3 regions of the Psychrobacillus sp. FSL K6-4615 genome follow, and region 1 is predicted to be linked to each of the others. Evidence: riboswitches for the same ligand, from Rfam matches in the RefSeq annotation. Region 1 holds a riboswitch; each other region holds the start of a gene.

Region 1 (3,285 bases):
CGCTGATTTGTAATACCATGTAGTCTCAGAATTCAAATCTGGTACAGTGACCGGAATTTTATAATCCTTCTTCTCTTCCGAGTATGACTTCTGGAATATAGGATCTATGCTTGCAGTACTTCCAGCTATGATCGATGTTGAAGAGTTCGGAGCAACTGCCATTAAATATCCGTTCCGTATCCCACTTTCCCCTACAATATCCCGTAATTCATTCCAATCTTTACTATCGTATTGACGATTTTCAAAATAGACGCCGGTTTGCCAATCTGACCCTTCAAATAATGGATATGCCCCTTTTTCCTTCGCAAGCTCCGCAGAAGCTTTAATCGTTAAGTATGCAATTTTTTCGTATAGTGTATCCGCAAGCTCTACTGCTTCATCCGATTCCCAACGAATACTCTTTAGTGCAAGTAAATGATGCCATCCAAATGTCCCAAGCCCAATCCCTCTGTACCTAGAATTTGTACGTTCCGCCTGAGGAACTGGAATCATATTAAGATCAATCACATTGTCGAGCATCCGAACCTGAATTTTTATAAGCTTTTCTAATACATCTGCCGGAACTGCATTCCCTAAGTTTATAGACGACAGATTACATACGACAAAATCCCCTGGTTTACGACGAGTGACAATGATATCGTCTTCAATTTGAATCGACTCAAATGTAGTTGCACTTTGGTTTTGGAAAATTTCCGTACAAAGATTACTACTATAAATCATCCCTGCATGCTTGTTAGGGTTGCTGCGATTGACTTCATCGCGGTAAAACATAAACGGTACTCCTGTCTCTAGCTGAGAACGCATAATTCGCTTCATCAAGTCGATAGCGGGAACAGTTTCACGAGACAAGCGATGATCGCTAACGCATTCCTCGTACTTTTGGCGGAATGATCCATCGCCACGTTTTTCATCATAATAATCTTCTAGCGAGTAGCCTTTAAGCTGACGAACTTCATGCGGGTCAAATAAATGCCATTCCTCTCTAGCATCGACTTTTTCCATGAATAAATCGGGCAAACATACACCAGTAAAAATATCGTGCGCTCGTAGTCTTTCATCACCGTTATTTAAACGTAAATCTAAAAATGTAAATATATCTTTATGCCAAACATCTAAATACACAGCTACTGCCCCTTGGCGTTGCCCAAGCTGATCAACACTTACTGCTGTATTATTAAGTTGTTTAATCCAAGGAAGCACACCACTAGAAGCACCAACAAAACCTCTAATAGAAGATCCACGGCTACGCACTTTGCCCATATACACACCAATACCCCCACCGAATTTGGATAGGGTTGCAACGTCCGTATTGCTATCGTAGATTCCTTGAAGGCTATCGTCTACCGTATCGATAAAGCAGCTAGAGAGCTGTCCATGAGGCTTACCTGCATTAGATAGTGTTGGTGTTGCTACTGTCATATATAGGTTGCTCATCGCCCAATAGGATTCTTTTACTTTCTCTAAACGATTTTCTTGCTCATCCTTCATCAGTGTCATTGCAATAATAAGCCAACGTTCCTGAGGCAGTTCGACTATTGTTTTATCAAAGTCCTTCGCTACATATCGATCTAATAGTGTTTTTAGACCGATATAAGTAAATAAGTAGTCTCTTTCCTGTACGAGGATTTCAGATAGCTGCTCTAGTTCTTGTAGTGAGTATGCTTGTTTAAGACGTTTATCGTAAATACCTTTATCACTTAACAGTTGAACATTACTAGCAAACTTTGTGTACACTGCATCCACAGTTGTGTTTCTTCTCTCAGCTACTTGTTCATACACCTGCGCTAAATGAACTCTTGCTGCTACAAAGGTCCAGTACGTTTCTTGTTCATCTAGAAAACTTAATGCTTCTAGTGACATTGACTTCGACCAAGCAGCTATTGTACCTTCCGGGTGTTTTTGCATCCATCTTTCATGTGTTTTTATAAGAGGAGTAATTTTTTCCTCCCCAAATTCTTTTGTTAGATTATGTAGGACTTCTTGTTTCGTTGTGTTTGAGATGATTGTCATTTAAATTCCTCCTATTTTTTAACGAATACAGTTATGTGGCACTTCCCTCCAAACCACAAAACAAAAAAAGCGATGACACAGCCATCTTCGGCTGAGACATCGCTCAAGATTAAAAGTGTAGGATACAACAAGACATATCAATCATTCGAGATAGAGGCCTTCGCTCCCACCTCTCAACCCCCGAAGAAAGTGTTGCTTACCGATGAAAAGGCAGGTCTACTGGCTCGTGTTTCATCCTTCTGTTGTCCTTCCCACGATCACTCGCAGTGGCTATTCAACAGTCGTCCACACTTACAGTTGCGGGGACAGCTTCGGCATTTTACCGAATTCCCTTTTAAACCATAAAGGTACCTTTTCATCGTTAACATACTATATATTGTGTTTAGTTCATTTATATAATCTAACATATTGTGTTTAACTGAGCAACTCCTAATTCAAGCTGTCAATTTTCTAGGAGAACTAATACATCAAGTGATTCAGCTACTTTTAGCTAAAATCACTTGATATTATTTTTGCAAACATTACTTTCGACCATTCAATCCACCCTCACTCTTTAGGGTGAAGAAATACCAGGATTTTACCATCCTGCGCTTCATTCGAATAGAGTTCAGCTTCATCATCTGGAACTCCAATTTCCATAAGAGCATGTTTTAATCCTCCAGAACCAGAGTTGGCTCCTACTACTGCTCCGCCAATTGTTGTAATAATTGGACCTGCAGCCAACATAGCACCAAACCCTGGGATTAATATAGTGGATAAACCTGCTATCACCCCTGCTATTCCAATTGCTCCTCCAGTTACAGCTCCAACAATTGCTCCATCCTTTGTGGAGGGTTTTAATTCCTGTGTGATTTCAGATGTTTCATTTATATTTTTAGCAATAACTGAAATTTCTTCGGTTGTATAGCCCTTCGCTTTTAAATCTTCCACAACTTCAGCCGCTTGTTGTTCATTTTCGTATACGCCAACAATATGATTCTTCATTAAAAATTACCTCCTGATTGCTTTTCCTATGTATTCTTTACCCGTTCTTTAGTTCTTCTAGACACCTTCAAACTTCAATCTTTATATAATTTAAGTGAGCCTGTTCACAATCTTTCATTTCAACATAAATATCCAGTAGTAGGACAATCATTATCCAATATTCGTGCTTTTCTTATTTCACTAAGTAGTCCATATCAAATCCACTCAAAAAAAGCACTGCCAGAGGCAATGCTTTTTCCCTATTGTTTTGTCCCACTCACGAACTACTTAATAAAATTCGCCAACTTATTT
Region 2 (3,285 bases), 380 kb from region 1:
AAACTTCTTTATATGAGAACGGCAAAATTGAAGTGGCTTTAGATAAGTTACGTGCAAATGGTCATATTTTTGAAGAAGAAGGAGCTACATGGTTCCGTTCGACGACATTTGGAGATGATAAGGATCGCGTGCTTATTAAAGGTGATGGTTCTTTCACTTATTTATTACCAGATATTGCGTACCATGAAGATAAGTTAGTTCGTGGGTTCGATCAACTGATTAATATTTGGGGAGCAGACCACCATGGTTACATTCCACGTATGAAAGCAGCCATTGAAGCACTTGGATATGAGCGTGAAAAACTAGAAGTATCGATTATTCAAATGGTTCAATTATATAAAGACGGCGAAAAAATGAAAATGAGTAAACGTACTGGTAAAGCTGTTACCATGCGTGAGCTTGTAGAAGAAGTAGGACTGGATGCAGTACGTTATTTCTTCGGTATGCGTTCAGGTGACTCACATATGGATTTCGATTTAGACTTAGCTGTTTCTCAATCCAATGAAAACCCAGTATTCTACGCTCAATATGCACACGCACGTATTTGTTCGATTTTACGATCAGCAGAAACGCAAGGAATGAAAGTATCGACTGATTCACTTGAGTTGTTGCAAAGTGAAAAAGAAGTAGACTTACTTAAAAAAATTGGTGACTTCCCACAAATAGTTGCAGATGCTGCAAAACTTCGTGCACCTCACCGTATTGCAATCTATATCCAAGAACTAGCAACGACTTTCCATAGCTTCTATAACGCAGACAAAGTATTAAATGCGGATAATCTTCCTCAAACAGAAGCTCGTCTGGCACTAGTAACTGCTGCGAGAGAAACAATTGCAAATGCCTTACGTTTACTAGGTGTATCTGCTCCAGAACAAATGTAAATAGCAAACCCTCGACTTCGGTCGAGGGTTTTTATAATTCTGCTTCGAATAAAGAGAGTAAATTTGGAGAAAATATCCTCATAGCCTCCAACAGCAAATAAACAGGGCACGACGGCAAGTAGTATTTCCAACTTGAGCGCCAGTAAAATTCAGCTGAGAGTGAGTAAACAACAATCGAACGTAAGTAACCACTTATTAAGAGAGAGATGAGCATCTTTACGAGAGTAATCGAAGCCTACACGAGAGTGAATCTGTCCTATACGAGATTGACCCGTCTATACGAGAGAGCCTATGATCGATGCGAGAGAGATTTCAAGCTTTACGAGAGCGACCCGTCTATACGAGAGCGAACTCCGTCTATACGAGAGCAACGCAGTCATGTAAGAGAGAGTCTCCCACTATCCACCAGTAAAAAGGTCAGACAACGCTTTCCTCAAAACGAAGTCGACAGGTATATAAAATAAGGTATAATGAAGGCAAAGCAATATGAATAATTTAATGCATAGAGGTGCTCTCGCAATGGATTGCTGGAGTTAAAAGGGAAGCTGGTTAAAGTCCAGCACGGTCCCGCCACTGTAAGTGATAGAACATATCGCGAGTCAGAAAACCTGCCTAAATGCTTTGCACCCGTTACCTACGAGGATAGGTTTGGTGTAAATCTGGCTCGTTGTGACTTCGTGCAGGTTTATACCTATTTATCTCTCATCATAGGATGGGAGATTTTTTATTGTCTAAATTAGGAGGAATGTAAAATGAAAAAAAGATGGTTAATCGCCGTAATGGCGGTGTTTTTATTAGTTGGATGCGCACAGGAAGAAACGAAAAATGTAGAAAGTACTGAGGCGGAGCAGGCGGCTAGTGAAAATATAGAATTCCCAATGACATTGACGGATGCCGTTGGAGAAGAAGTTACGTTAGAGGCAGCCCCGGAGAAAATCATCTCCATGATTCCTAGTAATACAGAGATTTTATTTGCACTTGGATTGAATGAGGAAATTATAGGGGTAAACGATTTTGAAAGCTATCCAGAAGAGGCACTAGAGAAAGAAAAAATCGGTGGCATGGAGTTCAATGTGGAAAAAATCCTTTCGTTAGATCCGGACATTGTGTTTGCACATGAATCGATTGTAGGAATGGCGGAAGCTGGACTGCAACAACTGCGTGATTCGAATGTTTTGGTGTATGTGGTGAGTGACGCTAAGGATTTTGATGAAACATATACAACTATTGAAGAAATGGGTCGAGCTACTGGGAAACTTAAAGAAGCCCAAAAAATTGTAGAAGACATGAAAGTAAAAGTAGAAGATATCCAACAAAAAGTACAAAAAGTAGAATCGAAGAAAACTGTATTTGTTGAAACTTCTGATGTTCCAGAAATTTATACAACAGGGAATGGAACGTTCATGCAAGAGATATTAAATATGTTGAATGCAACAAATATTATGGATGATCAAGAAGGTTGGGTAAAAATTGATCCCGAAGAAATTGTAAGTCGTAACCCAGATGTAATGCTTATCACATACGATTACGTAGAAGGTATTGTAGAACAAGTGAAACAACGTGATGGATTTGATACAGTTACTGCTATTCAAAATGATGCAGTAATACAAGTAAATGAAGACACGACGAGCAGACAAGGTCCACGTCTAGTGGAAGGATTAGAAGAAGTTGCGAAAGCAATCTATCCGGAGGCTTTTAGTGAGTAAATCAATGATCGGTTACATCATGTCCATTTCTGTGCTTTTGTTAGCAATTTGGCTTGGTGTATCGGTCGGTTCTGTGAAGGTGCCGATCCAAACGTTATGGGATACGGGGGCCGATGCGATAGCGACCAATATCGTTTGGAAGATTCGTATGCCGCGAGTGGTACTAGCTGGTTTAGTAGGTGCATCTTTGGCGATTGCTGGTGCTGCATTTCAAAGTTTGCTTAAAAACCCGCTTGCTGACCCCTATACATTAGGAGTGTCGTCCGGTGCCTCGGTCGGTGCTGTGGCTACGCTCTTTTTCGGGATTTCCATACCGTTTTTAGGGATATTTACATTACCTGTCTTTAGTATGGTTGGTGCGTTAGTGACAATGCTATTAGTTATTTCATTCGCCAAGCTAGTAGATCGTGGGATGAAAATGGAGACGATTATTTTAACAGGAATTATTTTTAGTTCCTTTTTGGGATCTGTAATTTCGTTAATGATTGCTTTAACTGGTGAAGAGTTGCGTCAAATTATTGGATGGTTGCTCGGCAGTGTGTCGATGCGAGGTTGGAGCTTTGTGCAGATGGCCTTACCTTTTGTTATTATCGGAACGTTGTTATTGTGGATAAACAGAAGAGAGCTTAATGCCATGCTGTTTGGGGAAGAACGTGCCAAGCATTTAGGAGTAGATGTGAAAAAGCGCAAAATGATGA
Region 3 (3,285 bases), 3.4 Mb from region 1:
CGCTCCAAAACAATTTGTTCGAGTACTTCTAGTTGAATAACGCCCATTACATGGACGTGTATTTCTTGAAAGTACTCATCCCAAAAAATACGTAAAGAAGGGTCTTCTGCATCTAATAATTTAAAGCAACGTAATACTTCCTTTACATGTACAGAAGCATCAAAGAGTACTTTAGATTTTAACGTTGGAATCATATCAAATTTAGTTTTCTGGGCGAATACACCGAGCCCATCCCCAATGGAGGCATTTGTTAAGCCAGTAACAGCTACTAGTTCACCTGCTATAGCCTGATCTGTAGTTTTAAATTTATTGCCGCTATATTGGCGGATTTGCGTTATTTTTTCAGTTTGTTCATTGTAAGTCACACTGTCGCGTACTTTCAATGTCCCATTCACTAACTTCAAATAGGTAACACGATTCCCACTTTCATCGTGTCTTATCTTATACACCTGTGCTGCAAATACATCGTCTGATTTATAGGAAGTAGTGGTTAACGAATCTAGTTTTTCTAGAAATTCGACAATACCTATATCTTTCAATGCTGAACCACTAGCACAAGGAAAGATTTTGTTTTCTTTCACCATTTGTTTAAGCGTTTGTGTCCATAAGTCTTTATCGAATCCACTGTCCATATAAGTTTCTAAGAGAACTTCATCTCGCTCTGCAAGAAATTCAATTAGCTCTTCGTCAAAAGATGTCGTTATATCACACACATTTTCTGATAAGGTGGAGCGAATTTCAGCAAGAACGCTTGTTGGATCCGTGCCTTCATAATCGGTTTTATTAATAAAGAAAAAGGTAGGGACATGGTGTTTTCGCAGTAATTGCCAAACAGTTTCCGTATGTCCTTCAATGCCGTCTACAGCACTAATAATAATGATGGCATAGTCCATCACTTGGATAGCACGTTCCATTTCTGGAGAAAAATCGACGTGTCCCGGAGTATCGATAATATAGTAGGTAGAATTGTTGTAGGTAAAGATTCCTTGATCGGCAAATATAGTAATTCCTCTATTTTTCTCTATAGTATGACTATCAAGAAACGAGTCTTGGTGGTCCACTCGTCCTCTATGTCTAATGGTATTTGTATGGTAAAGCAGTTGCTCTGAAAAAGTAGTTTTTCCAGCATCTACATGTGCAAGAATTCCAATAGTTTTGTGCATGTACTCACCTCTGAACTTAATTATAGCAAATTAGGGCGAAAACACCTGTATCAGTGCTATACTAGATAGACTAACAACGTAGAAAGAAGGTACAATTCATGCAATATTCGAAATCGAAAATGGAAGAACTAGTGAAATATAGCCCAGAGTTAAGCAAACGTTTAAAAGAGGTTATGAAGGAGCATGATTTAGAGAAAAGCTTTGCTTTAAAAGCTCTTTATCACTCTGAAGTAAAAGACGGCGGTAAATTTCAAAGAGACTATCAAGACCTATAAAAAAGTGAACCGATTCAAAATCGGTTCGCTTTTTTTTTATTTAATCTTCTTTCATTCCTGAAATCTCACCTTTAATTTGTTTATATGCTTTTTGTAAATTGAGTACATATTTAGTTTTGTCTTGTTCGTGTATTTCTGAGATAGTATCAATTTCTTTTCCAAAGGCTTCAAATATCAAATCCAGTGAAATGGATGAGCTTCCAATATTATTAGTCATTAATACATTTTTAAATCTATTTATATAATCTTCTTTCGTGCCGATAGTCATTTCAACATTCCTTTCTTCAACATAAAAAAGCATCCTCTTTTAAAAGAAGATGCTAGTTGGATATGATTGGTTGTTGTCGAGACGTTTGAAACGTAACAAAATACACACCGAAAAGAGTCAATATCTCCAGTGTTTTCATTGCGCTTTTTCGTACGACAGCAATTTCAAGCATTTGCTTGTTCATAGCTGCACTTAACACCCCCTATCCGCGTAGGTTTTTGGTGTGTACTTGAAATAGGCAGGTCTCCTGGCTCATGTTCATCGCTTTTCTATCCTTCCCATAATGACATACAGTGGATATAGTAGAATTGCTCCCATTTACAGTTGCGGGACAGCGTCGGTTTTTCACCGACTTCCCTTTTAAGTTCATTTACTTTTGTAAACGAACACCTAAGTCTACACATTATTCAATTGTTCTTTTACTATAACATAAAAAATTTAATATTCAGTTGATAGAAAGTTAAAACCGAGCTTTATTGTAAATCTATAAATCTATTTGCTTTTTATAGTTTATAATTAATGTAATATTCAAACAATTGTTAGTCTATAATAAAATAAATAGATTTTCTATAGGGGGGAAGAATTGTGGAAGAGCTTGTGAGCAAGGTACAAAAACTCGTAGAACAGTCAAAAGGCACTTGGGGAATCGTCTTAGAGGACTTAAATTCAGGGGAGAAATGGGAACATAATGAACAGGAGCTTTTTTATGCGGCAAGTGTCATTAAGGTACCAATCATGGCCTCAGTTTATAGAGCAGTGGACCGAGGAGACTTGTCTTTAATGGACTTAATCATCCTCAATGAAAAAGAGTATGTGGGAGGTTCTGGTGTATTGCAACATTTTACTCCAGGATTATCTCTTCCCCTTCAAGACATCATAATGCTGATGATTATTCAAAGTGATAATACGGCAACTAATCTACTAATCGACCTTGTAGGAGTTGACGATATCCAAAATTCTATGAAGGAAGCAGGAATGATATATAGTACTTTTTATAACAAGCTCATGTTGAGTAAGTCTAATCCCAAAGGTGCTAATCGGATAGCAGCAGTGGATATAGCTATACTTTTACATAAGATGGCTATGGGAGATTTAGTGAGTGGTAAAGCAAGCCGTCAAATGGTAGAAGTGATGAAGAAACAACAGGTACGTGATTGTTTACCTGAAAGGTTACCGTCTCCATACTCTAATTTTGATTATGGGATGACGCCATGGGAGTTAGCCAATAAGACTGGATGGATTCCTGGAACACGTCACGACGCTGGAATCTTTTACGTAGGGAACCGAAAGTTAATTGCAACGGTTTTATCAAAGGATGAAGATGATTTACTTTCGAAACGTATTCTTGCTCAAATTGGAGAAGAAATATACAAATACTTACGGTAAATTGGTTAAAGACGACATGGATATACAACGCATGTCGTCCGTAACTATTTCAGATTAGGAAACTTCAGTAATCGAGTTAAGTTTGATTTAGGCTACGAACCAAGGCCCTGCCTGCTTCTCTTCCTGTAAAGATACACCCACCTAAAAATGTCCCTTCTAAAGAGCGATACCCATGAACTCCTCCTCCACCAAA

What was found. Region 1 has a riboswitch for cobalamin ahead of MKX53_RS01070 (ribonucleoside-diphosphate reductase subunit alpha). Riboswitches for the same ligand answer to the same signal wherever they lie in the genome.
Region 2: another riboswitch for cobalamin. It lies ahead of MKX53_RS02890 (ABC transporter substrate-binding protein); the one in region 1 lies ahead of MKX53_RS01070 (ribonucleoside-diphosphate reductase subunit alpha).
Region 3: another riboswitch for cobalamin. It lies ahead of MKX53_RS18310 (hypothetical protein); the one in region 1 lies ahead of MKX53_RS01070 (ribonucleoside-diphosphate reductase subunit alpha).

What each region holds. Positions count from the first base shown of each region.
Region 1 is NZ_JBBOYQ010000001.1:205,770-209,054, reverse strand. Features, by position in the region: gene MKX53_RS01070 (ribonucleoside-diphosphate reductase subunit alpha) at 1-2,010, opposite strand, end outside; cobalamin riboswitch at 2,203-2,380, opposite strand; gene MKX53_RS01065 (general stress protein) at 2,557-2,994, opposite strand; gene MKX53_RS01060 (undecaprenyl-diphosphate phosphatase) at 3,284-3,285, opposite strand, start outside.
Region 2 is NZ_JBBOYQ010000001.1:587,094-590,378, forward strand. Features, by position in the region: gene argS (arginine--tRNA ligase) at 1-881, shown strand, start outside; cobalamin riboswitch at 1,371-1,511, shown strand; gene MKX53_RS02890 (ABC transporter substrate-binding protein) at 1,634-2,587, shown strand; gene MKX53_RS02895 (FecCD family ABC transporter permease) at 2,592-3,285, shown strand, end outside.
Region 3 is NZ_JBBOYQ010000001.1:3,612,448-3,615,732, reverse strand. Features, by position in the region: gene MKX53_RS18320 (translation factor GTPase family protein) at 1-1,163, opposite strand, end outside; gene MKX53_RS18315 (hypothetical protein) at 1,262-1,438, shown strand; gene MKX53_RS18310 (hypothetical protein) at 1,479-1,706, opposite strand; cobalamin riboswitch at 1,927-2,115, opposite strand; gene MKX53_RS18305 (serine hydrolase) at 2,292-3,092, shown strand; gene MKX53_RS18300 (FAD-binding dehydrogenase) at 3,169-3,285, opposite strand, start outside.